4 regions of the Mesorhizobium sp. M0217 genome follow, and region 1 is predicted to be linked to each of the others. Evidence: predicted binding sites of a transcription regulator. Region 1 holds the regulator's gene; each other region holds the start of a gene.
The links. Region 1 encodes LexA, which represses DNA repair genes until DNA is damaged. Its sites were predicted from a motif close to TGTTCNNNNTGTGTTCNG; they were not measured.

Region 1 (7,194 bases):
TGTCCTTGATCGACATGATCTCGTCGTCGCCATGGCTCCAGCCGAGCCTTGCCAGATAGTTGAGCAGTGCCTCGGGCAGATAGCCCATGGCGCGATAAGCCTCGACACCGAGTGCGCCGTGCCGCTTCGACAGCTTGGCGCCGTCGGCGCCGTGGATCAGCGGGATATGCGACATCGACGGGACGTCCCAGCCCATGGCGTTGTAGATCACCGTCTGGCGCGCGGCGTTGGTCAGATGGTCGTCGCCACGGATGATGTGGGTGACGCCCATGTCATGGTCGTCGACGACGACGGCATGCATGTAGGTCGGATTGCCGTCCGAGCGCAGAATGATGAAATCGTCGAGGTCCTTGTTGGGGAAGCGCACCTCGCCCTGCACACGGTCGTGCACCACGGTTTCGCCCTCGGTCGGCGCCTTGATGCGGATGGCGCCCTTGACGCCGGGAGGCGCCTCCGAGGGGGCACGATCGCGCCACTGGCCGTTGTAGCGCGGCGGCAGACCCTTGGCGCGTGCGGCCTCGCGCATCGCCTCGAGCTCGGCAGGCGTCTCGTAGCTGTAATAGGCCTTGCCCAGGCGCACCAGCTCCTCGGCCACCTCACGGTGGCGCGGCGCGCGCTCGAACTGCGATATGGCCTCACCGTCCCAGGAAAGGCCGAGCCAGGTCAGCCCATCCAGAATGGCCTGTGTCGCCGCCTCGTTGAAGCGTTCGCGGTCGGTGTCCTCGATGCGCAGCACCATCGTGCCGCCGGTGTGCTTGGCGTACAGCCAGTTGAACAGCGCCGTGCGCGCGCCGCCGATATGCAGATAGCCGGTGGGCGAGGGGGCAAAACGGGTGACGACCGTGTCGGACATGGAACTCTTGGAACCTTGGAAAGCGGAGCGTGATCTCGCGGACTTTCGCGCTTTGCGCGTTCATGTAGCATAGGGGGTCTGGGGCGCAAGGGGCAGACCCGATGGCTGAACGTGGCCGGGGCACGTCGGCAATTATCGGTTGCGTCAACTGGCGCTGGAGCCTTGTAGCACAAAATCTGTTCGCACCCTCCGCGCAACCTCGTTTGGCAGCAGCGTCAATGTCTGGGTTTCATTCGGCTGCAGCGTCCGTCACAGTGCCTGGAACATCGCTGCGACGGTGGTAGCCCCCTCTGACGAGCGGACATTTCTTCACGGATGCGGCACTGCCCGACTACAACGCCGCCGTGACAGCGTTGGCTTGGTCACGCATATTGACCTTTCTGCAATCATTATCGTGAACACCGCAACTGTGTGCAGGCCGGTCTCGCCACGAAGGAGGCATGATTGAAAGAAGGACTACCGATGACCGAAAACGCCGACCATACGGAGGGTGATCCGTTCTACCATGGTACCCGGGCGGATTTGAAACCCGGGGATCTGCTGAGCGTCGGCCACCCTTCCAATTTCAGAGGTAAACCACTGTCATGGATCTATTTCACCCAGACACTGGAAGCCGCCATCTGGGGAGCAGAGCTTGCAACGGGTGACGGTCGTCAAAGGATTTACATCGTAAAGCCGACGGGGTTTTTTATGGATGACCCTAACCTGACCGACAAAAAATTTCCCGGTAATCCGACGAAATCCTACCGCTCCCGTGATCCGTTGCTCATCCTGGGTGAACTCGGTGAATGGCAGGGTCATACACCGGAACAATTGAAGGCAATGCACGATGGGCTTGCTCGCCTGAGGGCGGAGGGCCGGGATATGATTGAGGATTGAGCGTCCTTGGCGGGTCAATTCCGGCGCGGTGGACGCGACCGCACGGACTTTCGCGCTTTGCGCGTTCATGTAGCATAGGAGGTCTGGGGCGCAAGGGGCAGACCTGATGGCTGGACGTGGCCGGGGCACGAAGGAAGGCGAAGGCGCCGAGGCAGGCGTCAGCGAACGCTCGCTGTTTGCCGATAGTCCCTATGCCGAGCCGCTGCCCCTCGCGCTGCCTGAGCCGCATCCCGGCATAGCGCCCGCGCTGCCCGGTGACGCGTTGCCGGCGCAAGTCACAGCGCCCGGATCTATCGCCCGACTGCGCAGACGGCTTCGCCGCCCGTCATGGCCCGCGCTCCGCCGCAGCCTTGCCGTGGCCGCCAACACGGAGCTCGACCGGGGCGTCGCCTTCCTGCTGGTCCCGGTTTTCCTGGCAGCCGGCGTCATCGTCTACTTCTCGCTGGCCGGCGAGCCGGGCTTTGCGCAGCCAATCGCCATTGTGGTGCTGGCGACATGTTGCGCTGTCGCCACGCGATCGCGGCCGAGGACGCATCTGTTCTGCATGGCCGCGATGCTGTGCGCGCTCGGCGTCGTCGCCGCCAAGGTCGAGACCTGGCGCGCCGGAACGCAGATGCTCGGCTCCGAGATTCAGACACGGCTGACCGGCCGCGTCGTCAGTCTCGAACAGATGGAAAGCGGCCGCATCAGGCTGACGCTCGACGTGGTTTCGACCGCTTACCCCGAGCTGCGCTACGCCCCGGAGCGGGTCAGGCTCTCGGCGCGGACCGTTCCCGCCGATATGACCGCCGGCTCCCTGATCACCGGCTATGCCAGGCTGTTGCCGCCGACCGGTCCGGTGCGGCCGGAGAGCTACGATTTCTCCTTCGACAGCTATTTCACCGGTATCGGCGGCAGCGGCTTCTTTCTCGGCAATCCGAAAACCATTGCTACGCAGGGACCGCCGCCGCTGACCGCACGGCTCTCCTCGGCAATCGAGAACGCGCGCGAAAACATTGCCGACCATATCAGGGGCAAGATCGGCGGCGCCGAAGGCGAGATTGCCGCGGCGCTGATTGTCGGCGTGCGCGCCGGCATCCCGGACGAGGTCAACGAAGCGATGCGGCGCACCGGCATCTACCACATCATCTCCATCTCCGGCCTGCACATGGCGCTGGTTGCCGGCACCATCATGGCGTTGCTGCGTGGCGCCTTTGCGCTGTTTCCCGTTTTCTCTTCGCGCCGGCCGGTGAAGAAATATGCGGCCGCGGCAGCGCTTGTCTCGATCGCCGCCTATCTCGTTATTTCAGGCGTCGTGGTTGCCGCCGAGCGCAGCTTCATCATGCTGGCGGTCATGCTTGTCGCCGTGCTGTTTGATCGCGCCGCACTCACCATGCGCAATCTGGCGATCTCCGCCATTGCCGTCATCCTGGTGTCGCCGCACGAGGTGGTCGGTCCCAGCTTCCAGATGTCGTTTGCCGCCACCGCCGCCCTTGTCGGCGCCTATGCCGGCTGGGCCGATTACCGCGCCGACAAGGTGAGAACGCCGCCGGCAAAGCGCTCCTTCGTCGGCTTCCTGTCGCGAAAATTCGCGCTGGCCATGGGCGGCCTCGCAATGACCTCGATCATCGCCGGCAGTGCAACCTTGCTGTTCGCCATCTGGCATTTTCAGCGTGTGTCGCCGCTCAGCCTGATCGCCAATCTGGCCGTGATGCCGATTGTTTCGTTGATCGTCATGCCCTTTGCCGTGCTCAGCGCACTGGCGATGCCGTTCGGCGCCGACGGGCCGTTCCTCTATGTGATGGGCAAAGGTCTGATGGCGATGATCGCTATATCGGCCTGGATTTCCGAGCGCTCGCCGGTCGACGCCGTCGGGCTGATCTCCATCCGCTCGGTGCTGTTGGTGGCGGTCGCCCTCGTCATCGCCACCATGGCCACCACCTGGCTCAGGTTGGCGGCCGTGCCTTTCGCGCTGGCCGGCCTGTTGACGGTGCCGCAGGTGCTTACGCCAGACGTGCTCATATCCGAGGATGCGCATCTGGTGGCCATGCCGATCGGTGGCGGCGAACTCGCCCTCAACCGCGAACGCTCCAACGAATTCACCACGGACAATTGGAAACGGGCGCTGTGGGCCGAAACCATTATCCCACCTGAGATTTTCGAGGCAACAGATACGCGGTTCGATCTCGATCCGCTCGATCTGCCGCCCGGCTCGCCCTTCTATTGCACCGGCGATCTCTGTATCGCCCGGCACCCTTCCGGAGCCATTGTAGCGCTTGCGAAAGACCGCAAGACGGCGCGGCCGGCCTGTGCCTTCGCGAGCCTGATCGTCATCGATGACGCCACCGCCTACAATCCGTGCCGCGACCCGCTGGTGCTGGTCGTGACGAAGAAACAGCTGGCCCGCGACGGCAGCGCCGCCGTCTTCTTCGATCCGCAATCGGCAGCTGCAGCGCCAACCATCCGCTTCGCCGTCGACAAGCCGTATCGCCCCTGGCACGAGCAACGCCGCTTCTCCCGCGAAGCGCGCGGCCTGCCGCCTTACAACCAGCGTGAAAAGTACAAACCCAAGCCGGCTCAGTAGCGCCGGATCAATCCGACAAGCTTGCCCTGCACCTTCACCCTGTCCGGTCCAAAAATGCGGGTCTCGTAGGCCGGGTTGGCGGCTTCCAGGGCGATCGAGGCGCCCTTGCGGCGGAAGCGTTTCAGGGTCGCTTCCTCATCGTCGACCAACGCCACCACGATCTCGCCGGGGCTGGCTGTGTCGGCATTGCGGATGATGACCGTGTCGCCATCGAAAATGCCGGCCTCGATCATCGAATCGCCCTTGACCTCGAGCGCGTAGTGTTCGCCGCCCATGATCATATCGGGCGGCACCGAGATCGAATGGGTCTGATGCTGGATGGCGTCGATCGGCACGCCGGCGGCGATGCGTCCCATAACCGGGATTGAAATCGCGGAAACGGCATCGTCATTGCCGGCCGACATCGAACGCGACGGCGAGCCCGGCTTGATCTGGCGGCCGAGACCGCCTTGGCCCAACGCGCCTTGTCCTTGGCCGCCTTGCCCTTGGCCGGTTTGACCAAGACTGCCCTGAATGATGCTCGGCGAAAACTTCCTCGCCGCATTGAGGCCTGGTGCGATCGAGTCGGGCAGCCGCAGCACTTCCAGCGCGCGCGCCCGGTTCGGCAGCCGGCGAATGAAACCGCGCTCCTCAAGCGCCGTGATCAGGCGGTGGATGCCGGACTTGGAGGCGAGGTCGAGCGCTTCCTTCATCTCGTCGAAGGACGGCGGGATTCCGCTCTCCTTCAGGCGTTCATGGATGAACATCAGAAGCTCATGTTGTTTGCGCGTCAGCATCGCGGCCCCCAAGGGTTCTGAAACCAGAATCAGAAAAAACAAACCCAGAACAAACACTATCTGTTCCAGTTGTGTTCCGCAACCTTTTAAAGTTTAATGAATGTGTTGACGTTTTGTTCAGCGTAACGTTCGGCGCTGCGAGCGCCGCCTGCGCCCAGTTGCCAGCAACGGGGTGAAACGAAGACAAAGTGCCCTGCGTCGTCGGCTACGATCGCCGCTTCCTTTTCGGACGGGGCTGCGCAGCATCCGCGCGGGGTTCTCTCTGGGCATAGACCCGCAGCGTGTAGCCGATGTGAGCGGTCATCAGAGTTTTCGCACGTTCGACGTCGCGATCGAGGGCCGCTTCCATCAGGGCGGTATGGTGTTCGATCGCCACGGCGTCGCGCAGGGCCGCCACGGCCTTCCGGTGTCCGTCCGTGCGGCCGGCGGCGGCGCGCAGCGTCGGGGCCAGACCCAGAAAGCGGTGATGGCGATGCAATTGGTCGGAAATCGTTGCATTGAAGCGCAGCAGCCAGCTGGATGTCGCGGCACTGAGCAGCGCCGCATGGAAGGCATCGTGTTTTTCGTACCACGCGTCGACCGCATCATCCGATGGATCGTCGAGAACAGACCCGCACCGTGAGAGACGATAGTGGGCGGCAACGACCGCGTCTTCCCACTCACGGTCGCCCTTCTCGATCGATTCCACCAGCAGGGGCAGTTCGACCACCAGCCGCGCACGCGCCAAATCCTCGAGCTCCGCCCGAGAGACGGGAGCGACCGCAAACCCGCGGTTGCTGATGGCGGTCACAAGCCGTTCCGCCTCCAGCCGCGACAGCGCCTCGCGCAACGGCGTCCAGCCGATGCCGTAGGTGTTGCGCAGCGTGCTCAGCTTCAACGGCGCGGCAGGCGCCAGCCGGGTCGCAAGAATATCGCGCCTGAGCAGGCGATAGGCCGCTTCCGTCTTCGAGGTCTGCTCGTCATCCAGCATCGTGATCCATCAGACATAAACGCTCGGCGGATCATTATATATCAAAGCCTTTCAATGGGTGAATTATATATAATGTTTGACAGTTCAAGGGCGACCACTCAAGATCGCCGGCATGTTTGGGCGGCAGGCTCCGCCGCGCGCGTTTGTCCATGGAGGGGCGCCGGATCATGAGCACGACACCCGATCTCGCTACAATAGAAGCAATGGATGCCGCCGATCCGCTGCGCTCCATGCGCGAACGCTTTGTCTTGCCGCAAGGCGTGATTTATCTCGACGGCAATTCCCTGGGCGCCGCGTCAGCGGTCGTCTTCAGCGAACTGCAGCAGGCCGCCACGCAGGAATGGGCGCACGACCTCATTCGCGCCTGGAACACCGCCGGCTGGTTCAACATGCCGGTGGAACTCGGAGATCAGCTCGGGCGACTGATCGGCGCGGCTGATGGGCAGACGGTGGTCTGCGACACAACCTCGATCAACATCTACAAGCTGCTGCACGCAGCGCTCGGCATGCGGCCGGATCGGTCGGTCATCGTTGCCGAGGGCGACAGTTTCCCGACCGACCTCTACATGGCCGAAGGCGTCGCCTCGACCCGGCCGGGAACGCGGCTGCGGCTGGAGGGAGTCGACGCGGCCGCAATCGAGGAGCTGATCGACGACAGCGTTGCCGTCATCCTGGTCAACCACGTCAACTACAAATCCGGCCAGTTGCGCGACATGGCGGCGCTGACGCGCAAGGCACATGACGCCGGCGCGCTGATCATCTGGGATCTCTGCCACACGGCCGGCGCCTTGCCGGTCGAACTTGACCGTGCCAATGCCGATTTCGCCGTCGGCTGCACCTACAAATACCTCAATGGCGGCCCGGGCTCGCCAGCCTTCATCTACGCGGCCGAGCGCCACCATGACGATGCCCACCAGCCGCTCAGCGGCTGGTGGGGCCATGCGCGGCCCTTTGCCTTCGAGCAGGGCTTTGCCGTCGGCAGCGGCATTCGCCGCTTCCTGTGCGGAACGCAGCCGGTGCTGTCGATGCGGGCGCTCAAGGGCGCGCTCGATATCTGGAACGACGTCGATATGGCGGCGGTGCGCAGAAAAAGCATCGCGCTAACCGACCTGTTTATCCAGCTCGTCGAAGCCAGATGCGGCGCCTACGGGCT
Region 2 (7,194 bases), on a different contig from region 1:
CTCGACCCAACTCGCCTTGTATTTCAACATCAGATGCACCTTCTCCGGCGGCTTCGGCAACTCGCTGTCGATTGCCGAGGCGAAGGGGTGGACCAGGTCCGGCCATGTCGGATCGTAGAGCCAGAGCGCCGAACCGCACTTCTTGCAGAAATTGCGCTCGCCCGTCGAAATCTCACACTTTGGATGCTCGTCGTCCGCGATCTCGGCCTGGTAGACGCCGAGATTGCGCTTGCCCTTGATTTTCAGCGTCTTGTAATCGGCGCCGAGATTGATGGCGAAGCCGCCGCCGCCCTGCTGCTTGCGGCAGATCGAGCAGTAGCACAGCATGAACGGCACCGGCGTGTTGCTCTCCACCTCGAAATGGACGGCATCGCAGCGGCAGGATCCCTTGAGCAGCAGCGGCATGACAGAACTCCGACGGATGGCTCTCAACTTGCCAGCATGGTTTTTGGTTGCAGCCATGGCAAGCCCGGTGACATGATTGCGGCATGGACAATGAACGCATCGAAGAGCTGTTCGAAGGCCTCGGCCCGGTCAGTATCCGAAAACTGTTCGGCGGCAAGGGTATCTATTTCGACGGCGTCATCGTCGCTATCGTGCTGCGCGGCGAATTGCTGCTCAAGGCTGACGAGCAAAGCGCGCCCGACTTCGAAGCCGCCGGCTGCAAGCAATGGACCTATACCGGCACCCGCCACGGCAAGCTGGTCGCGATGCCGTACTGGAGCATTCCCGACGACGCGTTTGATGATCCTGACGAGATGAGGGTGTGGGCGCGCCGGGCGTATGAGGCGGGACGAAGGGCGGGGAAGTGAACCGGGACCGCCGCGTTTCTTCCCACCCCCCTCTGTCCTGCCGGACATCTCCCCCGCAAGGGGGGAGATCAGTTGTCACATTGGCCTTCGCCAATCACCAACGTTGAAAATGGGAGCCTGCGGCTAAGCTGTTAATCTCCCTCCTTGCGGGGGAGATGGCCGGCAGGCCAGAGGGGGGTGCTGTCCCGCCGACGTAGGCGATCCTACAGCGCCGTCGCAATCTTCGCCGCCAACCGCGCATTGTTCTCGACCAGCGCGATGTTGGTCTTCAAGCTCCGGCCGCCGGTCAGTTCGAGGATTTTGCCCAACAGGAACGGCGTCACCGCCTTTCCGGTCACATTCTGCACTTCCGCCGCCTTCTGCGCGGCCTCGATATAGCCGGCCATCTCGTCGGCCGGAATTTCATCGTCCTGCGGCACCGGGTTGGCGATCAGCATGCCGCCGACCAGGCCAAGTGCCGCCCTGGTCTTGTAGAAATGCGCGATCTCTTCCGGTCTGTGCAGGGTCAGCGGCGCGCGGAACGGCGAATGCCGCGACCAGAAGGCCGGCATCGTCTCGCAGCCATGGCCAATCACCGGCACGCCGCGCGTCTCCAGCACTTCAAGCGTCTTTTCGATGTCGAGGATCGCCTTGGCGCCGGCCGAGACGACGATGACCGGCGTGCGCGCCAACTCGTCGAGATCGGCCGAGATGTCGAAGCTCTTTTCCGCGCCCTTGTGGACGCCGCCAATGCCGCCGGTGGCGAACACCTTTATCCCGACCATGTCAGCGGCGATCATGGTGGCGGCGACCGTGGTGCCGCCGGTGCGGCCTTGCGCCACCGCAAAGCCGAGATCGGCGCGCGACAGCTTCATGGCATCGCCGGTCATGGCCAGCGACTCGCGCTCGCCGTCGGACAGTCCGATCTTGATGCGGCCGGCGACCACGGCGATCGTCGCCGGCACCGCGCCATTGTCCAGGATTATCTTTTCGACATTGGCGGCCATGGCGCCATTGTCGGGGTAAGGCATGCCATGGGTGATGATGGTGCTCTCCAGCGCCACGACCGGGCGGCCAGCGGCGAGCGCCTCGGCCACGGGCGCGTGGAGGTCGATCAAGGGGCGGGCGCTTTGCGGTGTCATGATGGTCTCCGATCCGGAGATCCGCGCGTCCGCTTGGACGTCGCGCTCCGGCAATGGCAATTGGCCGCCCTCATGCCATTTCCTGCGCGTCGGGCACAAGAGCCAGTGCCTCGGTGAAGGTCGCGGCGGTGAAGGCCGGCACGGCATCCGAACTTTCGATGGCGAGCGTCGCCGCGGCAACGCCTTCGCGGAGGGCCTGGCGCAATGCCAGGCCGCGCAGCAGGGCAGCGATGGTGGCGCCGGCCAGCGCGTCGCCGGCGCCGGTGACGTCGGCGACTTTTCTCGGCGCCGGCGGCAGGATAGAGAAGGCGCCGGCTTCGTCGAATCCCAGCACCGGCCCGTCGCCCGCCGTCACCACGCCACTGGTGAGGCCGCTGCAGCGCAGTCCGTCGACGGTCTCGCGCTCGGTGGCATTGGCATCGACGCCGGCCAGCACCATGGCCTCGCGCCGGTTCATGAAGACCTGCGCGAGTTCCTTCAGCACCGGTATCAGCCGCACCACCTTGGCCGGCGAAATGGCAATGGCGAACACCGGCTTGCCGGCGGCGACCCCCACCAGCCGCTCCAGCGCCGTTGATGGCAGATTGGCGTCGCAGAGCACCGCATCGGCCTCGGCGACCACCTCGCGCACCTTGGAGCGGCGGATCTGCTTGGGGAACGCCAAATCGTAGAGCGCCATGTCGGCAAAGCCGGTGATCAGCTCGCCATCCCTGTCGATCAGCGCGGTGTAGCTCGGCGTCGTGCGGTCGAGGAAAACCGCCGACAGGTCGGCAATGCCGGAGTCGGCGATGGCGCGCGCAACCGTCTCGGCCGAGGCATCGCCGCCGCGCACCGACAAAAGCGAGGCCGAGACGCCGCGCCGCACCAGGCTGCGCAGCGCGTTGAAGACGCCGCCGCCGACATCCTCGCGCATCGTGCCGGGGTTGGACGCCGCGGGCACGTACGTGCCCGACACCTGGCCGCGGCGATCGATATGGGCGCCGCCCACCGCCAGTATCTTTGCTGATTTCACCATGCCGGCGATATGACCTTTGTTTTTCGAACCGGACAAGCGCTAGGCTGTGCGACGGAGCTTCGCAGGCGAGCCGGCGATTCGGCCGATCGAAACAGCCGGAGCATCTGGCCCAATGGTGGATACATCCGGAAACGAAACCATGAGACAAAAAAAGAACAGATCCGGATAAAGATTGCTTTTCAGATATTTGACCCCTCTTGCCAAACGAGAACAAAAGTAGTACAAAATGGGCAGGGATTACGGATTGTCCGGCCTTCATTGACGACCAAGGGGTGATGTATCATGGCTCAGAATTCTTTGCGGCTTGTAGAGGACAAAGCGGTGGACAAATCAAAGGCTCTGGACGCGGCGCTGTCGCAAATCGAGCGCGCCTTCGGCAAGGGCTCGATCATGCGGCTTGGCGCCAACGAGCAGGTCGTCGAGATCGAAACCGTGCCGACCGGATCGCTGGGCCTCGACATCGCGCTTGGCGTCGGCGGCCTGCCGCGCGGCCGCATCGTCGAGATCTACGGGCCGGAAAGCTCGGGCAAGACGACACTGGCGCTGCACACAGTTGCCGAAGCCCAGAAGAAAGGCGGTATCTGCGCCTTCGTCGATGCCGAGCACGCACTCGATCCGGTCTATGCCCGCAAGCTCGGCGTCGATCTGGAAAACCTCTTGATCTCGCAGCCGGACACCGGCGAGCAGGCGCTGGAAATATGCGACACGCTGGTGCGTTCAGGCGCCATCGACGTGCTGGTCGTCGATTCGGTGGCGGCGCTGACGCCGCGCGCCGAAATCGAAGGCGAGATGGGCGATTCTCTGCCCGGTCTTCAGGCGCGTCTGATGAGCCAGGCGCTGCGCAAGCTGACCGCCTCGATCTCGCGCTCCAACACCATGGTCATCTTCATCAACCAGATCCGCATGAAGATCGGCGTCATGTTCGGTTCGCCCGAAACCACGACCGGCGGCAACGCGCTGAAATTCTACGCTTCGGTGCGCCTCGACATCCGCCGCATCGGCTCGGTCAAGGACCGCGACGAGGTCGTCGGCAACCAGACCCGCGTCAAGGTCGTCAAGAACAAGCTGGCGCCGCCCTTCAAGGTGGTCGAGTTCGACATCATGTATGGCGAGGGCGTCTCCAAGACCGGCGAACTGGTCGATCTCGGCGTCAAGGCCGGCGTGGTCGAGAAGTCGGGCGCCTGGTTCTCCTACAATTCGCAGCGTCTCGGCCAGGGTCGCGAAAACGCCAAACTGTTCCTGCGCGACAATCCCGACACGGCGCGCGAGATCGAACTTGCGCTGCGGCAGAATGCCGGGCTGATCGCCGAGAAATTTCTTGAAAATGGCGGCCCCGAGCGCGGCGAAAGCGACGACGGCTTCGAGGAAGAATCCGGCGCCATGTAGGGCACGGCCAGAGTTCGGCCATAAATCCAGTCTATTATCCGATGCTTAAGTAACCGAGTTCTTTAGTATTGCGTTTCAAACCGCTGGCCTTCGCGCCGGCGGTTTTCGTTTTTGGGCAGCGTGAAGCCGGCTTGGCAGTTGCCGGATTGGCCCAATTCCGTGTTTCTGGACAGGGTGGGGCGTGCCCGCTAAAAGGCCAAGTCGATCTTCTAAAAAGCAGAGACCAGTGTCCGCCGGCCGCGCCGGCGGTTTTCGCGAAAAGGCAGCAGTCATGAGTGGCGTGAACGAGATCCGGTCGACATTCCTCGACTATTTCCGCAAGGAGGGCCACGAGGTCGTGGCCTCGAGCCCGCTGGTGCCGCGCAACGACCCGACGCTGATGTTCACCAATGCCGGCATGGTGCAGTTCAAGAACGTCTTCACCGGCCTGGAGAAGCGGTCCTATTCGCGCGCCACCACTGCGCAGAAAAGCGTGCGCGCCGGCGGCAAGCACAACGACCTCGACAATGTCGGCTACACCGCGCGCCATCTGACCTTCTTCGAAATGCTCGGCAATTTCTCCTTCGGCGACTATTTCAAGGAGCGCGCCATCGAACTGGCCTGGAACCTGATCACCAAGGAGTTCGGGCTGAACAAGGACAAGCTGCTGGTCACCGTCTATCACACCGATGACGAGGCGGCCGGCTTCTGGAAGAAGATCGCCGGTTTCTCCGATGACCGCATCATCCGCATCCCGACCTCCGACAATTTCTGGGCGATGGGCGACACCGGACCGTGCGGGCCGTGCTCGGAAATCTTCATCGACCGTGGCGAGCACATCTGGGGCGGCCCTCCCGGCAGCCCGGAGGAGGACGGCGACCGCTTCCTTGAATTCTGGAACCTGGTGTTCATGCAATATGAGCAGGTCACCAGGGATGAGCGCATCGACCTGCCGCGGCCGTCGATCGACACCGGCATGGGCCTGGAGCGCATGGCCTCCATCCTGCAAGGGGTGGAGAGCGTCTTCGAGACCGACCTGTTCCGTCATCTGATCGATGCGGCCTCGTCAGCGCTCGGGCAGGGCCCGGACAAGGAGACGGTCGCCTCCTTCCGCGTCATTGCCGACCATCTGCGCTCGTCCTCCTTCCTGGTGGCCGATGGCGTGCTGCCGTCGAACGAAGGCCGCGGCTATGTGCTGCGCCGCATCATGCGCCGCGCCATGCGCCATGCGCAGTTGCTCGGCGCCAAGGAGCCGTTGATGTGGAAGCTGGTGCCGGCGCTGGTGCGTGAGATGGGCCAGGCCTATCCCGAACTGCTGCGCGGCGAACAGCTGATTACCGAGACGCTGAAGCTCGAGGAGACACGCTTCCGCAAGACGCTGCTGCGTGGCCTCGGCCTGCTCTCGGAGGCCACGGAGACGCTTCATGCCGGTGACATGCTGGACGGCGAGACCGCCTTCAAGCTCTACGACACTTATGGCTTCCCGCTTGATCTGACGCAGGACGCGCTGCGCCAGCGCAGCATCTCAGTCGACCTTGCCGGCTTCACCCATGCGATGGAGCAGCAGAAGGCCGAAGCGCGCAAGCATTGGGCTGGCTCCGGCGACGCGGCCACCGAGACCATCTGGTTTTCTGTACGCGAGAAGGCCGGCGCCACCGAATTCCTCGGTTACGAGACCGAACAGGCGGAAGGCCTCATCCAGGCCCTGGTCAAGGACGGCAAGACAGTCGATAGCGCCGGCAAGGGCGACGTGGTGGCGGTGGTCGTCAACCAGACGCCGTTCTATGGCGAGTCGGGCGGCCAGATGGGCGACACCGGCATCATCTCCGGCGAAGGTTTCTCGATCGAGGTTTCCGACACGCAGAAAAAGGCCGACGGCCTGTTCGTGCATCTGGGCAAGGTGACGAACGGCACGGTCAAGCCAGGTGCAGCCGTCGAGCTGAAGGTTGACCATGCGCGCCGCACCCGGCTGCGTGCCAACCATTCGGCAACGCATCTGATCCATGAGGCGCTGCGCGAGGTGCTGGGCACCCATGTCGCGCAGAAAGGATCGCTGGTCGCGCCCGAGCGCCTGCGCTTCGACATCTCGCACAACAAGCCGATCTCGGCCGAAGATCTCGAAGAGGTCGAGCGCATGGCCAACGAAATCGTCGTCCAGAACAGCCCGGTGACGACGCGGCTGATGTCGGTCGACGACGCCATCGCCGAAGGCGCCATGGCGCTGTTCGGCGAAAAATACGGCGACGAGGTGCGTGTCGTCTCGATGGGCACCGGCGTGCATGGCGCCAAGGCCAATAGACCCTATTCCGTCGAACTTTGTGGCGGCACCCATGTCCGGGCGACCGGCGATATCGGCCTGGTCCGTGTCGTCTCCGACAGCGCAGTCGCCGCCGGCGTGCGCCGCATCGAGGCGCTGACCGGCGAAGCCGCACGAAAATATCTCGACGAGCAGGACAGGCGCCTGAAGGCGACGGCGGCTGTGCTGAAGATCTCGCCGGCCGACGTGCCGGCGCGTGTCGAGACGCTGCTCGAGGAGCGCAAGAAGCTCGAGAAGGAGCTGAGCGAAGCGCGCAAGAAACTCGCGCTGGGCGGTGGTGCCGCGGCCGATGCTCCGGCCACCACCGAAACCGTCGCCGGTATCGGCTTCCTCGGCAAAGCGGTTTCCGGCGTGTCGCCGAAGGATTTGAAGCCGCTGGCCGATGCCGGCAAGACTTCGCTCGGCTCAGGCGTCGTCGTCTTCGTCGGTGCGGGCGAAGACAACAAGGCAAGCGTCGTGGTCGCCGTGACGGACGATCTCGTCGGCCGCTTCAGCGCTGTCGATCTTGTGCGCGTTGCCTCGGCCGCATTGGGCGGGCAGGGCGGTGGCGGACGGCCCGACATG
Region 3 (7,194 bases), on a different contig from region 1:
GTCATGTGCTCAGTCGCCTTCGCCGGGCTCGGCGGAGAAATATTTCTCGAACTTGCCGGCCTCGCCGTCGAAGCTCTTGGCATCTGCCGGAGGCTCCTTCTTGGCGGTGATGTTGGGCCATTTCTCGGCGTATTCGGTGTTGACCTGCAGCCATTTGTCGAGGCCCGGCTCGGTGTCGGGCTTGATTGCATCGGCCGGGCATTCCGGTTCGCAGACGCCGCAGTCGATGCACTCGTCGGGATGTATGACAAGCATGTTCTCGCCCTCGTAGAAGCAGTCGACCGGACAGACCTCGATGCAGTCCATGTACTTGCATTTGATGCAGTTGTCGGTCACGACATAGGTCATTGGTCGGCTCCGGGACGTCCCGTTCTTGCTAGAGCGACGTGCGTCCACTTGGACGCATAAAGTACGCTCTGACACTTTGAATCTGCGCATCGTGCCTTCCGAAAAATCGATTTCCGATTTTCGGGCCGATGCGGCGGCTTTTTTGGTGAGGTAACGCCTTTGCCTGCCGCTTGCAAGGGCAGCCATTGCAGGCGGGGCCCGCGTGTCCGGAATGAAATTCCAGACCGCCGGCATGGCGCAGCCGGCCAAGGCTTCAGTCTTCGCCGAACAGCCGGTCGGTTTGCCTGCGCTCTTTCTTGGTCGGCCGGCCGCTGCCGGCGTCGCGCAGCGCCGGAATGGCATCGGCAACAGCCTCGCCTTTTGGGGCCGGCGGCGGGGACATGTCCTCGTAGAGCGTGCGCGCTTCCTCGGCCGGACCGCGCCGCACGCCGGTGCCAAGCACCTTCCAAACGAAGATGCGGCGCTCGTGCGTAATGGTCAAAACGTCGCCAGGCTTGACCAGATCGGAGGCCTGCGCTGCTTTGTCGCTATTAATGCGGACGCGTCCGGCGACAACCAGCTTGGCCGCCAGCGAGCGCGATTTTATCGCGCGCGAAAAGAACAGCCACTTGTCGATGCGCTGACGACCTTCAGCAACCATCGCAGCGAGTTATTTCTTGTTGGAGCATGATCTTGTCCGAAAACCGGTTCCACTTTTCGGGATCATGCTCAGAGCTTACTTCTTCAGCTGGTCGCGCAAGGCGGCGAGCTTGGCGAAGGGCGAGTCCGGATCGAAGCGCGCCGGGCGTTCCTCGCGTGGCTTGGCCTGGAAAGCCGGCTTGGCGCCTTGCGGTCCGCCTTTGCCTTCCGGCCTGCCGCCTTTCCAGTCAGGCCGGCCCTCGCGCGGACGCTCGCCTTGCGGCTTGCCGTCGCGGCGCTGTTCGTCCTCGGCCTGCGGCTTGGGCTTGAACTTCGAACGGTCGAAGCGTGGCTTGGCGGCACCGTCGCGCTGGTCGCGCCGGCCTTGGTAGGCCGGCCGCTCGCCCGTTGCGGGCTGTCCGCCGGCAGCGTCGGCCGGCGCATCGGCGCGGGCAGCCTGGCCGTTACGCGGGCGATTGTCTCTGCGGTTGTCTTGCCGATGGCGCGGGCGCTGCTCGAAACGGCCCTGCCGCCACAACAAGATTGGCTTTGGGGCTTCGGCCTCGGGGACAGGCTCAGCGCTTCCACCCTCCCCCTCGTGGGGAGGGTCGGCGCGCAGCGCCGGGGTGGGGGCAGCGTCGGCGTCTGCGGTTGCACTTGCATCGTTTGCACTATCTGCTTCGTCAGCGCTGTCACCCGCGTCGCTTTGCGCCGCGACCTCCGCCATCGAGGGGGAGGTAAGGGCGTCGGCGCTTTCGGGAGCGGTGTCGTCAGCTTCCGCAACAGCCAGAGCTTCTTCCGCGAATTCTGCGCGAGCTTCGACTTGCTCGTCCGCGACGGGCTCTGCCGTTGCTTCCGCGATGGCTGGAGCTTCGGCGGTGGCTTCAACGGCCGCAGTTGGCTCCGAACCCTCGGGAGGTGCGCCCGGCTGAGCGTCCGCAGCAACAGCCTCCGCTGCGGCTTCGGCGACGGGCTGCTCAGCCGCAGGCTCAGCGGCGGCAACCGCATCCGGCTCCGATCCAACGGCCGGCGCTTCAGCGACGGCTTCACTTGCAGCGGCTTCCGCCGCCTTGGCCTGTTCAGCTTTTGCAGCCGCGTCCGCAGCCAGCTTGGCGGCAGCCGCTTCCCGCGCCGCGTTGTCCTGTGCTTCCAGCCGCGCCTTGACCTCTGCCGGCAGCTTCGGCTCGGCGCGATAGCCGAGACCTTTCAGGATCTCTTCCATGTCGTCGGCGGTGGCGCCGAGGATCGACATCATCGGCGGCGTCACCATGAAGGACTGGCCGTCATAGGCGCCGTCCGGGCGCTGTCCCAGACCGGGCTTCCAGTTGGTCGCAGGCCGGATCAGGTCGGCCAGCCGTTCCAGAATGTCGATGCGCACGGCGCGGCGGCCGAGATTGCGGTAGCCGGCAAGCTTGTAGAAGCTCTTGTCGAAAGCAGGATCGATGACCACCGAGGTGCGGCCGGAAGCCAGTGCGTGCACCACGTCGCCAAAGCCCGGCTTGTCCTTGCCGTCGTTCTTCAGCGCCCACAACAGCGTAATCAGTCCGGCGGGCGCCGGCTTGATCAGCGCCGGCACGAAGACGTGGTAGGCGCCGAAGCGCACACCGAGCCGGCGCAAGGCGGCGCGACCCTCCTGGTCGAGCGACTTCATTTCCTCGGCGATGTCGCGGCGGTTGATGAGGCCGAAATGCTCGACGAGCTGGAAGGCGATGCCACGGCCGATGCCGGCGATCTGCTCGGCATTCTTCAAGTCGACCAGCGGCTTCAGCAGCGACTCGATCTGGAAATTGACGAAACGCTCGGCGCGCGCGGCGACCTTGTCTCGGGCGGGGCCGGTCAACTGCTCGTCGGCCAAAAGCACCAGGCGCGGCTTCAGCGCGTCCTCGCCGGCAACCAGCGTGCCGATCGGCGCGCCGATCCAGCGCAGCGTGCCGTCGGAGCCGAGCGCAAGGTCGCCATTGGCGCAGGCGCCGAAGCGTTCGGCACGCGCCTCGAACTCGGCGGCCAGCGCTTTTTGCGCTGCCGTACGCACGGCCTTGGCGTCTTCGCCGCCGGCGCTCTGGTCGGCGGTGAAGCGGAACCCTTGCAACTCGCCGACATGATGGCCTTCGACAAGGACGGTTCCGGTAGGACTGATTTCGGCTTCAGGCATTGTATTTTCTCTAAGGCGCCGCATGAGGACGGAAGTCCTGCGGTCTACAAACCGTTTCGTCAACCGCTCATGCAGCGCATCCGACAATCTGTCTTCGATTTCGCGCGTCTTTTCCCGCCAGTGTGCCTGATCGGCCAGCCAGCCCGGCCGGTTGGACACGAATGTCCAGGTGCGGATCTGCGCAATGCGGTGCGACAGCGTGTCGATGTCCCCCTCGGTCGTATCGGCGCGGCGCACCTGCTCGGCCATGTAGTTCTCGTCGACATGGCCGTGTTTGGCGAGGTCGGTGTAGATAGAAGCGATCAGGTCGGAGTGCTGGGCCGGCGCGATCTTGCGGTAGTCCGGCAACGCGCAGGCTTCCCACAGCAGCGCCACGCGCTTGGCATTGGTAGCCAGCGCGCGGATGTCCTCGTCGCGGGAGAGATGTTCGAGCGCCTGCGCATCGACCGCCGGCAGCGCCCGCGTCAGGCCTTCGACCGGCGCGTTGGTTTCGATCGAGCGCTTCAGCGCGTCGAGGCTGGCGAAGTCGAAATGCGCGGTGCGCCATTGCAGCACCTTCACCGGATCGAACTCGTGCCCCTCGATGCGCTTGACCAGTTCCTCGTCCAGCGGATCGACCTGGCCGGTGACGCCGAAGGTGCCGTCGCGCAGATGCCGGCCGGCGCGGCCGGCGATCTGGCCGAGCTCGGCCGCCGTCAGGTTGCGGTACTGGTAGCCGTCGAATTTGCGGTTCTGGGCGAAGGCGACATGATCGAGATCAAGGTTGAGGCCCATGCCGATGGCGTCGGTGGCGACGAGATAGTCGACGTCGCCTGCCTGGAACATTGCCACCTGGGCGTTGCGGGTGCGGGGCGACAGCGCGCCGAGCACGACCGCCGCTCCTCCTTGCTGGCGGCGGATCAGCTCAGCGATGGCATAGACCTCGTCGGCGGAGAAGGCGACGATGGCCGTACGCCGCGGCAGGCGGGTCAATTTCTTCGAACCGGCATAGGCCAGGTGCGACAGGCGAGGGCGCGTCACCACCGAGACGCCTCTCAGCAGCTTTTGCAGGATGCCATGCATGGTGGCCGCGCCGAGCAGCAGCGTTTCCTGGCGGCCGCGTAGGTGCAGGATACGGTCGGTGAAGATGTGGCCGCGCTCGAGGTCGCCGGCGAGCTGCACCTCGTCGATGGCGACGAAGGCAACGTCGGTCTCGCGCGGCATGGCTTCGACGGTGCAGACCGAATATTTCGCGCCGGGCGGCTGGATTTTTTCCTCGCCGGTGATGAGCGCCACCTTGTGGGCGCCGACCTTTTCGCAGACGCGGGCATAGACCTCGCGCGCCAGAAGGCGGAGCGGCAGGCCGATAATGCCGCTCTCATGCGCCACCATGCGCTCGATGGCGAGATGGGTCTTGCCGGTGTTGGTCGGACCCAGCACGGCAGTCACGTCGCGGCCCGACAGGATCAGCGGCTCGGTGTGTTTCGGCTGGATGTTCATCGGCCTGGAGATGAGGCTTTCTGCATCGTGTTGTCGGGAGCGCGCCTCGCGTGGCGCGTATGACAGGCGACACATAGGGATTTCAGGCGCGAAGCGAAAGCGGAATGTTCCGGCCGGCAATCCCACGGTTCGTCTTTGAGGTCTCAATTAACAGTTGGAACGAGTCTGGAACGAATCGGCGACGAATCAGTGACTCCGGTAGATTCAGCTTTTGTTCACGGCTACATGTGGATTTTGCGAGCCTGAGTCTCACCATATGATGAATCGCGGAAACTGGCCCGATTCCTGCAAGGCGACCATTGGCGTTAACCTTTGCCGGCGGGGCATCGTCGTGATCCGATACGCCTCGGCCAACATTATGAAATTGTTGAATTTTCTTAATCGGCCTTAACCATTTGCCGGTGATTTTCGGCCTTGGTCGTTAACGTTGCGCTCAAAGCCGGAACGAATCGGCTATGAATCAGCGATGGTGGGATTTTCCTGGTTTGTTCACCCCAACATGTTGTGTTATCCACAGCTTGTCCACCGAGAATTCACAGCTTGCGAACCGGGTTTTGCACAGGGCGCCTGGAAATCGTTAATCTTTGCGTGCCGGAACGGGTCATTGTCTAGCGCGCAGCCTGGGAACATCGCCGGCCGGCGATGAAAAAAACGGGCCATAAGCCGGCCCGTCCTACCGGGCGAAATGCTGTCGTTCAGGCGAAATACTGGCCGCCATTGGCTGTGATGGTCGAACCGGTGATGAAGCCGGCGTCTTCGGAAGCGAGGAAGACGACGCAACGCGCGATCTCTTCCGGTTCGCCGAGGCGGCCGACCGGAATCTGCGGGATGATGCGTTCATTCAGCACCTTCTCGTCGATCGCCTTGACCATCTCGGTGGCGATGTAGCCGGGGCAGATGACATTGACTGTGATGCCCGCGCGCGCGCCCTCCTGCGCCAGCGCCTTCGAGAAGCCGATGTCGCCGGCCTTTGCGGCGGAATAGTTGACCTGGCCGGCCTGGCCTTTCTGGCCGTTGATGGAGGAGATGGTGATGACGCGGCCGAATTTGCGGTCGCGCATGCCGCCCCACAGCGGATGCGTCATGTTGAAGACGCCAGACAGATTGGTGTCGATGACTTCCTTCCACTGCTCGCGCGTCAGCTTGTGGAACATGGCGTCACGGGTAATGCCGGCATTGTTGACCAGCACCGAGACCGGGCCGAGATCGGCCTCGACCTGTTTGATTCCGGCGGCGCAGGCGTCGTAGTCGGCGACCGACCATTTGTAGGTCTTGATGCCGGTTTGTGTGCTGAACTTCCCCGCTGCCTCGTCATTGCCGGCATAGTTGGCGGCAACGGTGTAACCGGCATTCTTCAGGCCGATCGATATGGCGGCGCCGATGCCGCGCGATCCACCGGTGACGAGCGCTACTTTGGTCATTGAAAGTTCTTCCTCCCTTTGGTCGGAAGAAGGGAATAGGGAGTAGGGAGTAGCGAGTAGGGATCGATATCCCGCCGCGCTGCTCCTTCTTCCCCATTCACTACTCCCTATTCACTACTCACTTCTCTTTCACAGCGCTTCCACGCACAGAGCGACGCCCATGCCGCCGCCGATGCACAGCGTGGCAAGGCCCTTCTTGGCGCCGCGGCGGCGCATCTCGAAAACCAGCGTGTTGAAGACGCGGGCGCCCGACGCGCCGATCGGATGGCCGATGGCGATGGCGCCGCCATTGACGTTGACGATCGACGTATCCCAGCCCATGCCCTTGTTGACGGCGCAGGCCTGCGCGGCGAAGGCTTCATTGGCCTCGACAAGGTCGAGGTCCTTGACCGACCAGCCGGCCTTCTCGAGCGCCCGCTTCGAGGCGGGAATAGGTCCGGTGCCCATGATCGCCGGATCGACGCCGGCCGTCGCCCATGAGGCGATGCGCACCAGCGGGGTGATGCCGCGCCTTGTGGCTTCAGCCTCGCTCATCAGCAGCGCGCCGGCGGCGCCGTCATTGATGCCCGACGCGTTGGCGGCGGTCACGGTGCCGTCCTTGTCGAAAGCCGGCTTCAGCTTGGACATGGCGTCGATGGTGGCGCCGTGGCGGATGTACTCGTCCTGGTCGACGACAGTGTCGCCCTTCCTGCCCTTGATCGTGAAGGCGACGATCTCGTCCTTGAACTTGCCGGCCTTCTGCGCGGCCTCGGCCTTGTTTTGCGAGGCCAGCGCAAACTGGTCCTGGTCGTCGCGGGTGATCTGGAACTGGCGGGCGACGTTCTCGGCGGTGTTGCCCATGTGGTAGCCGTTGAAGGCGTCCCACAACCCGTCCTTGATCATGGTATCGATCATCTTGTAGTCGCCCATCTTGACGCCGGCGCGCAGGTGCTCGGCGTGCGGCGACAGCGACATCGATTCCTGGCCGCCGGCGATGATCACAGTCGCGTCGCCGGCGGCGATCTGCTGCATGCCGAGCGCGATGGCGCGCAGGCCAGAGCCGCAAACCTGGTTGAGCCCCCAGGCGGTGGTCTCCTTGGGCAGGCCGGCATTGATCGACGCCTGGCGGGCGGGGTTCTGGCCCTGCGCGGCGGTCAGCACCTGGCCGAGAATGACCTCGTCGACTTCACCCGGCTC
Region 4 (7,194 bases), on a different contig from region 1:
CGCGACCTGGCCGGCAATGCGGGCGATGCCGTGCCGCAGCCGCCCGGACAGGGACAGCGCAAACACCACCAGCGACACGACAGCTATCGCCACCGACAGCGGGCTGACGTTCTCGGCCAGCGGCAGCAGCGCGACGAACAAAGCGGCCGGCTTGAGCCAGGGTCGGGTGGAATTCAGCGCGGCAGGATGCACAGCGACCACCGCGCCGGCGATCAGGATGGCAAACAGCAGGACAGTGATCCCGGCGGGCTGGCCATAGAAGAAAAAATCCGCCAGGGCGACGAGCAGGACGGCGATGCCGAAGCGGCTGGAAAAGCTTGCAAACGATGTCATGCGCGGATTTTCCTGATGGGCTGGGTCCGCTCGGCCGGTGGGCGGATAAAAGGGAGCAGGCTCGCTTCCAGGTAAGGGCGGGCCTCCGCCCGGGGCGGATCGACCAACCACCAGCTTTCGCTGCGCAGGCGATAGGGCAAGGACCAAAGGTGAGCGTTTCGCTGTTGCATGCCGCTGTTGTCGCGGGCTCGCATGGAAACGGCGGGGCGGAGCGGAGGAGGTTTTCCGCAGGGATGTGCAGTTTTCGTGCAGGACCTGCGCTTCCAGCCAGGCTCCTTTTTCCTCTCCCTCCGGAGGGGGGAGAGGTGGCTCGGCGAAGCCGAGACGGAGTGGGGGAACCACCTGGCAATCGCCGCGAACGGACATCGGAAGGGCACTGAGCGCATTGCTCGCGTTGCGCCCAAGGGTCGACCCCCACTCCGTCGAGCTTCGCTCGACACCACTCCCCCGCTCGACGGGGGAGAGGAAAGGCCCCCCTTCCGCAACTGCTGCGGGACGGGCGGGGCAGCGCAAGCTTTCGCAGTTGGCTCGTCATCAGGTACCGGTCGGACGCTTGCCTCACCCGCCCCCACGCGGCATAGATCGGCCATGACAAGCGAACCTTACCGCCCGCGCCGCTCGGTGCTTTACGTCCCCGCCTCCAACGACAAGGCGCTGGCCAAGATCGCGACGCTGGCCTGCGATGCCGTGATCATCGACCTCGAAGACGCCGTCGCGCCCGCCGACAAGGTCGCCGCGCGGGACAAACTGGCCGGCATTTTCGCCAGCCGACCGAAACGCCGCTGCGAGATGATCGTGCGCGTCAACGCGCTGTCCAGCGAATGGGGCACTGAAGACCTGCTCGCCGCGGCAAAATTCGAGCCCGACGGCATCCTGTTGTCCAAGGTCGCCACGCCGCGCGATATCCTCGAAGTCGGCGACGTGCTCGACGACAATTTTGCCCCCGACAGCGTCAAGCTCTGGGCGATGATCGAGACGCCCAAGGCCATGCTCAACATCGGCGCCATTGCCGAACTCGGCCGCGACCCGGCCTCGCGCCTAGCTTGTTTCGTGGCCGGAACGAACGATCTGGTCAAGGAAACCGGCATTCTGGCGACGCCCGACCGCCGCTATCTTGTGGCCTGGCTGATGCAGATGGTGCTGGCGGCGCGGGCCGGCGGCATCGACATGCTCGACGGCGTCTCCAACGATTTTCGCGACCTCGACGCGTTTGCGCGCGAATGCACGGAAGCCGCTGCCATGGGGTTCGATGGCAAGACGCTGATCCACCCCGCCCAGATCGAAACCGCCAACCGCGCCTTTGCACCCGCGCCCGAAGCTCTCGCCGAGGCGCGCGCGGTGAAGCATGCCTTCGCCTTGCCGGAAAATGCCGGCAAGGGCGTGATTGCTCTGAACGGCAGGATGGTCGAGCGGCTGCACCTGGCGCAGGCCGAGAAATTGCTGGCGAAGGCCGCCGCCATCGGCGCATGATCCGCCCCGAAAAGACGAACTCACGACAGGATCTGACCCATGAGACTTTACCGCTTTTTGTCCGCCCCCGACGATTCAACCTTCTGCCACAAGGTGACCGCGGCGCTGAACAAGGGCTGGCACCTGTACGGCTCGCCGACCTACGCCTACGACAAGAAGACCAAATCGATGCGCTGCGGCCAGGCGGTGGTGAAGGATATCGACGGCCAGGAATACGGGCCGGATACCAAGCTGAGCGACTGGTAGGCTTTGCCAGGCACGGACGCAGGCTGTGTCGAGATTCAGGTCAGGCCGAGCCGAGAACAGTGGTTTCCGAGAACCGGAGCGGAGCGTACTTGAAGTACGCGAGCACCGGAAGCGCAGGAAGCTGCCGTTCGCAGGCCGGCTTCACCTGAATATCGGCGCAGCCTTACTCCGCCGCCTCTTCGAGCTTCTCCATATCGTCGTCCGACAGGCCGAAATGGTGGCCGATCTCGTGGATCAGCACGTGGGTGACGATGTCGCCCAGCGTCTCCTCATTCTCGGCCCAGTAGTCGAGGATGGCGCGGCGGTAGAGGGTGATGCGGTTCGGGCCTTCGCCGGTCTGCGGGTTCCAGCGCTCGGCGATGCCGCGGCCCTCGAACAGGCCAAGCAGGTCGAACGGCGTCTCCAGCGACAGATCGTCCATGATCTCGTCGGTCGGGAATTCGGCGATCATGATGACGATCTCGCCGGTCAGCTTGCGAAAATCGTCCGGCAGATGCGCGTACGCCTCCAGCGCCAGAAACTCCATCTCCTCGATCGAGGGCGAGAGTTCGTCATGCCAGGTGCGGGTCTTGTAGATGCGGGCCATGCTTTGTCCTTTGATCCCGGCATATAGGCTTTCCCTCCGGACTCGGCAATGAAGCGGTAATTCCATGACGTCAATGGCTATAGAGGAATAAATTCCTTCTGACTCCGCTTGACTCTTCCGGCACCCTCTGGAATCTATAGGAACATAACAGGAACAGTTGTGAAAGAAATTGACCGTCATGGCGACATCAGCCGTGGCGCGGGAGACTGTTTTTGCCCTGCGCCGCCAGATCGCGAAGATCGAGGGAACGCTGCCCGAGCGCCTGGCCGCGCCGGCTGGCGAGGGGCTGCGCGCGGGTCCTGGCCTCGACGCCGCGCCTGAACCCGATGCCGATGTCACCATCATCCGGCGCGGGCTTGCCGTGGCTTCGCCGGATGCTTTCCTGGCCACCGGCGTCGAGCGCCTCGATGCGGCGCTGAGCGGCGGCCTTCCGAAAGCCGCCTTGAGCGAAATCCATGGCCTTGAGACCCGCAATGCCGGGGCCGTCGCCGGCTTTGTGCTGTCGCTTGTCAGCCTGATCCTCAAGGGCCAGCCCTTGCCCGTGCTGTGGATCGGCACATCGGAGATTTTTCGCGAGGCCGGCTTTCCCTATGCCAGGGGATTGCAGGGCATGTTCGGTATCGCACCGGAGCAATTGCTGTTTTCCGAGGCGCCGAAACTCACCGATGCGCTGTGGGTAGCCGAGGAGGCCGCGAAGATGACGGCGCTCGCCGCAATCATCCTCGAAATCCGTGGCAGCCCGCAGCGGCTCGACCTCACCGCGACGCGCCGGCTGCACGCGCGCGCCCAAAACGCCGGCCGGCCGGTGTTCCTGCTGCGCCAGGCCGGCGAAGCCGAGCCGACCGCCGCACCGGTGCGCCTCATCGTGTCGGCTGCACCAGCGGCGAGCCGCCGGACGATCGCCGGGTCGCTCGCCGGCTCGATCGGCCGGCCTGCCTTCACCGTCAGCATCGGCAAGAGCCGCACCGCTCTGCCTGGACAATTCACACTGGAGTGGAACCCCGATGAACACGCATTCGAAGAAAGAAAGCCCCGCGAAAAACGGGCAGAGAATTCTGTCGCTGTGGTTCCCGCATCTGGCGGCAGAACGGATCCTGCGCCAGCGCCTGGGACGGTCGTGGCGTTCCCGGCCTTCGGATCATCTGCCGCCATCTCACCCACCGCTCGTGATCAGCCATCGCGACCGCAACGCCCAGCGCATATCGGCCCTCGACGAGCGGGCTGAGGCGCTGCATCTGAAGCCTGGCATGGGCATTGCCGATGCGCGCGCCATGCATCCCTCGATCGACGTCGTCGAGGCCGATCCGGACGCCGATCGCCGGCTGCTCGAAGGCCTCGCCGACTGGTGCGATCGCTATACGCCGCTGGTGGCGCTCGACGGTACTGATGGCCTTTATCTCGACGTCACCGGCTGCACGCATCTGTTCGGCGGCGAGCGCGCCATGCTGGACGACATCCTTGCGCGGTTTTTCCAGCAGGGTTTCGATGTCCGCGCCGGGTTGGCCGCGACGCCGGGTGCAGCCTGGGCGGCGGCGCGCTTCTGCGGCAACCGCATCTTTGTCTCCGGCGAGGAGGAAGCGCTGCTCGCCCCCTTGCCGCTGGCGGCACTGCGCATCGAGGCCGATATCCGCGCCAGCTTGGAAAGCGTCGGCCTGCGGACCGCCGGCGCGGTCATGGCAGCGCCGCGCGCGCCGCTCGCCCGTCGCTTCGGCGCGACCTTGCTGTTGCGTCTTGACCAGGCGCTCGGCCGCCTCGACGAGGCGGTATCGCCGCGCCTGCCGGTGGCGCCCCTTTCAGTCGAACGCCACCTGGCCGAGCCGGTCGTGCTGACCGCCGAGATCGAACGGCTGGTGCTCTTGCTGGCGGTGACGCTGAAGGCCGATCTCGAACGCCGCGGCGAAGGCGCAAGGATGCTGGCGCTGCTGTTGTTTCGCGTCGACGGCGCCGTCAGCCGCATCGCTGTCGGCACCTCGCGTCCGCTGCGCGAACCCAAGCTTATCCAGCGCCTGTTCCATGAGCGGCTGGCCGCGCTCGAACAGGACATCGATGCCGGCTACGGCTTCGACCTGGTGCGGCTTTCGGTGCTGGCGGCCGCCGGCTTCGACATGCAGCAGGCCGATTTGACCGGCGAGACCGAGGATGATGGCGCCGACATGGCACTCTTTGCCGACCGCATCCGCGCCAGGCTCGGCGATGCTGCTGTGCTGAAGCCGATTGCCGTCGAGAGCCATCTGCCGGAGCGCGCGGTCGCCACCATCCCGTTCTCCGAAGCGCCACAACGCAAAGCACCGCCCAGGAAGCCGGGCTCGAAAGACGCGCCGCGCGCAACCATCTTCCCGCCGGAACGGCCGATCCGGCTGTTCCGTTCGCCCGAGCCGATCGAGGTGCCGGCCACCGAAATGCCTGAGGGTCCGCCGATGAATTTCCGCTGGCGCTGCGCGCTCTACCGGGTCGCGCGCGCCGAGGGGCCGGAACGCATCGCGCCGGAATGGTGGCGTGAAACGTCAAGCGATCCGCTCACATCGACGCGTGACTATTTCCGGATCGAGGATGCCGACGGCCGCCGCTACTGGCTCTACCGGCAAGGCCTCTATGGCAACCCGCAGGTGCCGCCGCGCTGGTTCATGCATGGGGTCTTCGCATGAACGCGCTGACCGTCATCCCCTATGCGGAATTCGGCATCCAGTCGAACTTCTCCTTCCTGCGCGGCGCCTCCAAGCCGGAGGAGCTGGTGGTGGCGGCCAAATTCCTCGGCTTTTCCTCGATCGGACTGGCAGACCGCAACACGGTGGCCGGCGTCGTGCGCGCCTGGCAGCAGGCCAAGGTCGAGAAGCTCGCCTATCACCCCGGTTGCCGCCTGGTGTTCGGCGACGGCACGCCGGACATTCTCGCCTATCCGCAGAACCGCAAGGGCTGGGGCCATCTCTGCCGCATGCTGACGCAAGCCAATTTGCGCGATGAAAACGAGAAGGGCGCGACCCTTCTCCAGCGCAGCGACCTGCTCGAATGGGGCGACCTGCTGTCGCTGGCGGTGCTGCCGGATCTCTCGGCGAATGCCGACGATCCCCTGGCATTGGTCCGTCAACTGAAAGACCGTTTCGGCGCTAATTTGCGGCTAGGCATGGCGCCGGATTATCGCGGCAATGACCGTTTCCGCATCGAGCAGGCGGCGGGCATGGCGGACATCGCCGGCGTGCCGCTGATGGCGACCAACGACGTGCTTTATCACAGCGCCGAGCGCCGCTCGCTGCAAGATGTGCTCACCGCCATCCGCCTCAATTTGCCGGTCGCCGAGGTCGGGCTGGAGCTGACGGCCAACGCCGAGCGCCATCTGAAGCCGCCGCTGGAAATGGCCCGTCTCTTCCGCCGCCATCCACCGGCGCTGGCCGAGACGCTGCGCTTTGCCGGCGAACTGACCTTCTCGCTCAGCGACCTCCAGTACAATTATCCCGACGAGCCGACGCAATCAGGGCTTGGGCCGCAGGCCGAGCTAGAGCGTCTGGCCAGGGAGGGGGCCGCCACGCGCTATCCGGCGGGCGTCCCCGCTTCCGTCTTGCAGCGCATCAGTGAGGAGCTCGCTCTGATCGAGCGTCTGAATTATGCGCGCTATTTCCTGACCGTTTACGACATCGTCCAGTTCGCCCGCAATGAGGGCATTCTGTGCCAGGGCAGAGGCTCGGCCGCCAACTCGATCGTCTGCTACTGCATCGGCATCACCGAGGTCGGCCCCGAGCGCATCGACACGTTGTTCGAGCGCTTCATTTCCGAGGAGCGCAACGAGCCGCCCGACATCGACGTCGATTTCGAGCATGAGCGGCGTGAGGAGGTGATCCAGTACATCTACTCCAAATACAGCGCCAAGCGCACCGCGCTGGCTGCCGCCGTCATCAGCTATCGCGGCCGCTCGGCGCTGCGCGAGGTGGCCAAGGCCATGGGCCTATCGGACGATGTCCGCATTGCGCTCTCCAGTTCGATCTGGGGCTGGTCGACCTCGGAGCTCGGCGAGAAGGAGGCGCATGCCGGCGGCCTCGACCGCAACGAGACCTCGACCCGTCACGTGATCGCCCACGCCAACGAGATCATGGGCTTTCCCCGGCATCTGTCGCAGCATGTCGGCGGCTTCGTCATTACCCGCGACCGGCTCGACGAGATCGTCCCCATCGTCAAGACGGCGATGGAGGCGCGCAAGATGGTCGAGTGGGATAAGGACGATCTCGACGCGGTGAAGATCCTGAAGGTGGATATTCTGGCGCTTGGCATGCTGACCTGCCTGAAGCGCGCCTTCACCTTGCTCACCGACCATTATCCGAAGGCCCGGGATGATTACGGCCGACCCTATGTGCTGGCCACCCTGCCGCCGGAAGAGAACGACGTGTACGACATGATCTGCCGCGCCGACACGCTCGGCGTCTTCCAGATCGAATCGCGCGCGCAGATGTCGATGCTGCCGCGTCTACGCCCGCGCGAATTCTACGACCTGGTCATCGAGGTGGCGATCGTGCGGCCCGGCCCGATCCAGGGCTACATGGTGCACCCCTATCTGCGCCGTCGGCAGGGCA

Region 2: recA (recombinase RecA) is a predicted target of LexA. The motif match lies at 3,155-3,172, and genes of this name have one in related genera.
Region 3: NKJ18_RS27710 (helicase-related protein) is a predicted target of LexA. The motif match lies at 4,753-4,770, and genes of this name have one in related genera.
Region 4: NKJ18_RS22130 (ImuA family protein) is a predicted target of LexA. The motif match lies at 2,774-2,791, and genes of this name have one in related genera.

The regions. Positions count from the first base shown of each region.
Region 1 is NZ_JAMYSN010000005.1:170,306-177,499, reverse strand. Features, by position in the region: gene gltX (glutamate--tRNA ligase) at 1-853, opposite strand, end outside; gene arr (NAD(+)--rifampin ADP-ribosyltransferase) at 1,316-1,732, shown strand; gene NKJ18_RS11765 (ComEC/Rec2 family competence protein) at 1,839-4,295, shown strand; gene lexA (transcriptional repressor LexA) at 4,289-5,071, opposite strand; gene NKJ18_RS11755 (GntR family transcriptional regulator) at 5,277-6,041, opposite strand; gene kynU (kynureninase) at 6,209-7,194, shown strand, end outside.
Region 2 is NZ_JAMYSN010000012.1:70,928-78,121, forward strand. Features, by position in the region: gene NKJ18_RS19575 (GFA family protein) at 1-405, opposite strand, end outside; gene NKJ18_RS19580 (TfoX/Sxy family protein) at 489-812, shown strand; gene NKJ18_RS19585 (pseudouridine-5'-phosphate glycosidase) at 1,016-1,933, opposite strand; gene NKJ18_RS19590 (carbohydrate kinase family protein) at 2,004-2,948, opposite strand; gene recA (recombinase RecA) at 3,231-4,334, shown strand; gene alaS (alanine--tRNA ligase) at 4,606-7,194, shown strand, end outside.
Region 3 is NZ_JAMYSN010000027.1:13,809-21,002, reverse strand. Features, by position in the region: gene fdxA (ferredoxin FdxA) at 10-348, opposite strand; gene NKJ18_RS27715 (RNA-binding S4 domain-containing protein) at 602-988, opposite strand; gene NKJ18_RS27710 (helicase-related protein) at 1,064-4,597, opposite strand; gene phbB (acetoacetyl-CoA reductase) at 5,293-6,018, opposite strand; gene NKJ18_RS27700 (acetyl-CoA C-acetyltransferase) at 6,148-7,194, opposite strand, start outside.
Region 4 is NZ_JAMYSN010000015.1:79,805-86,998, forward strand. Features, by position in the region: gene NKJ18_RS22110 (DUF4153 domain-containing protein) at 1-333, opposite strand, end outside; gene NKJ18_RS22115 (HpcH/HpaI aldolase/citrate lyase family protein) at 922-1,803, shown strand; gene NKJ18_RS22120 (DUF1737 domain-containing protein) at 1,843-2,049, shown strand; gene NKJ18_RS22125 (metallopeptidase family protein) at 2,213-2,635, opposite strand; gene NKJ18_RS22130 (ImuA family protein) at 2,814-3,860, shown strand; gene NKJ18_RS22135 (DUF6504 family protein) at 3,802-5,280, shown strand; gene NKJ18_RS22140 (error-prone DNA polymerase) at 5,277-7,194, shown strand, end outside.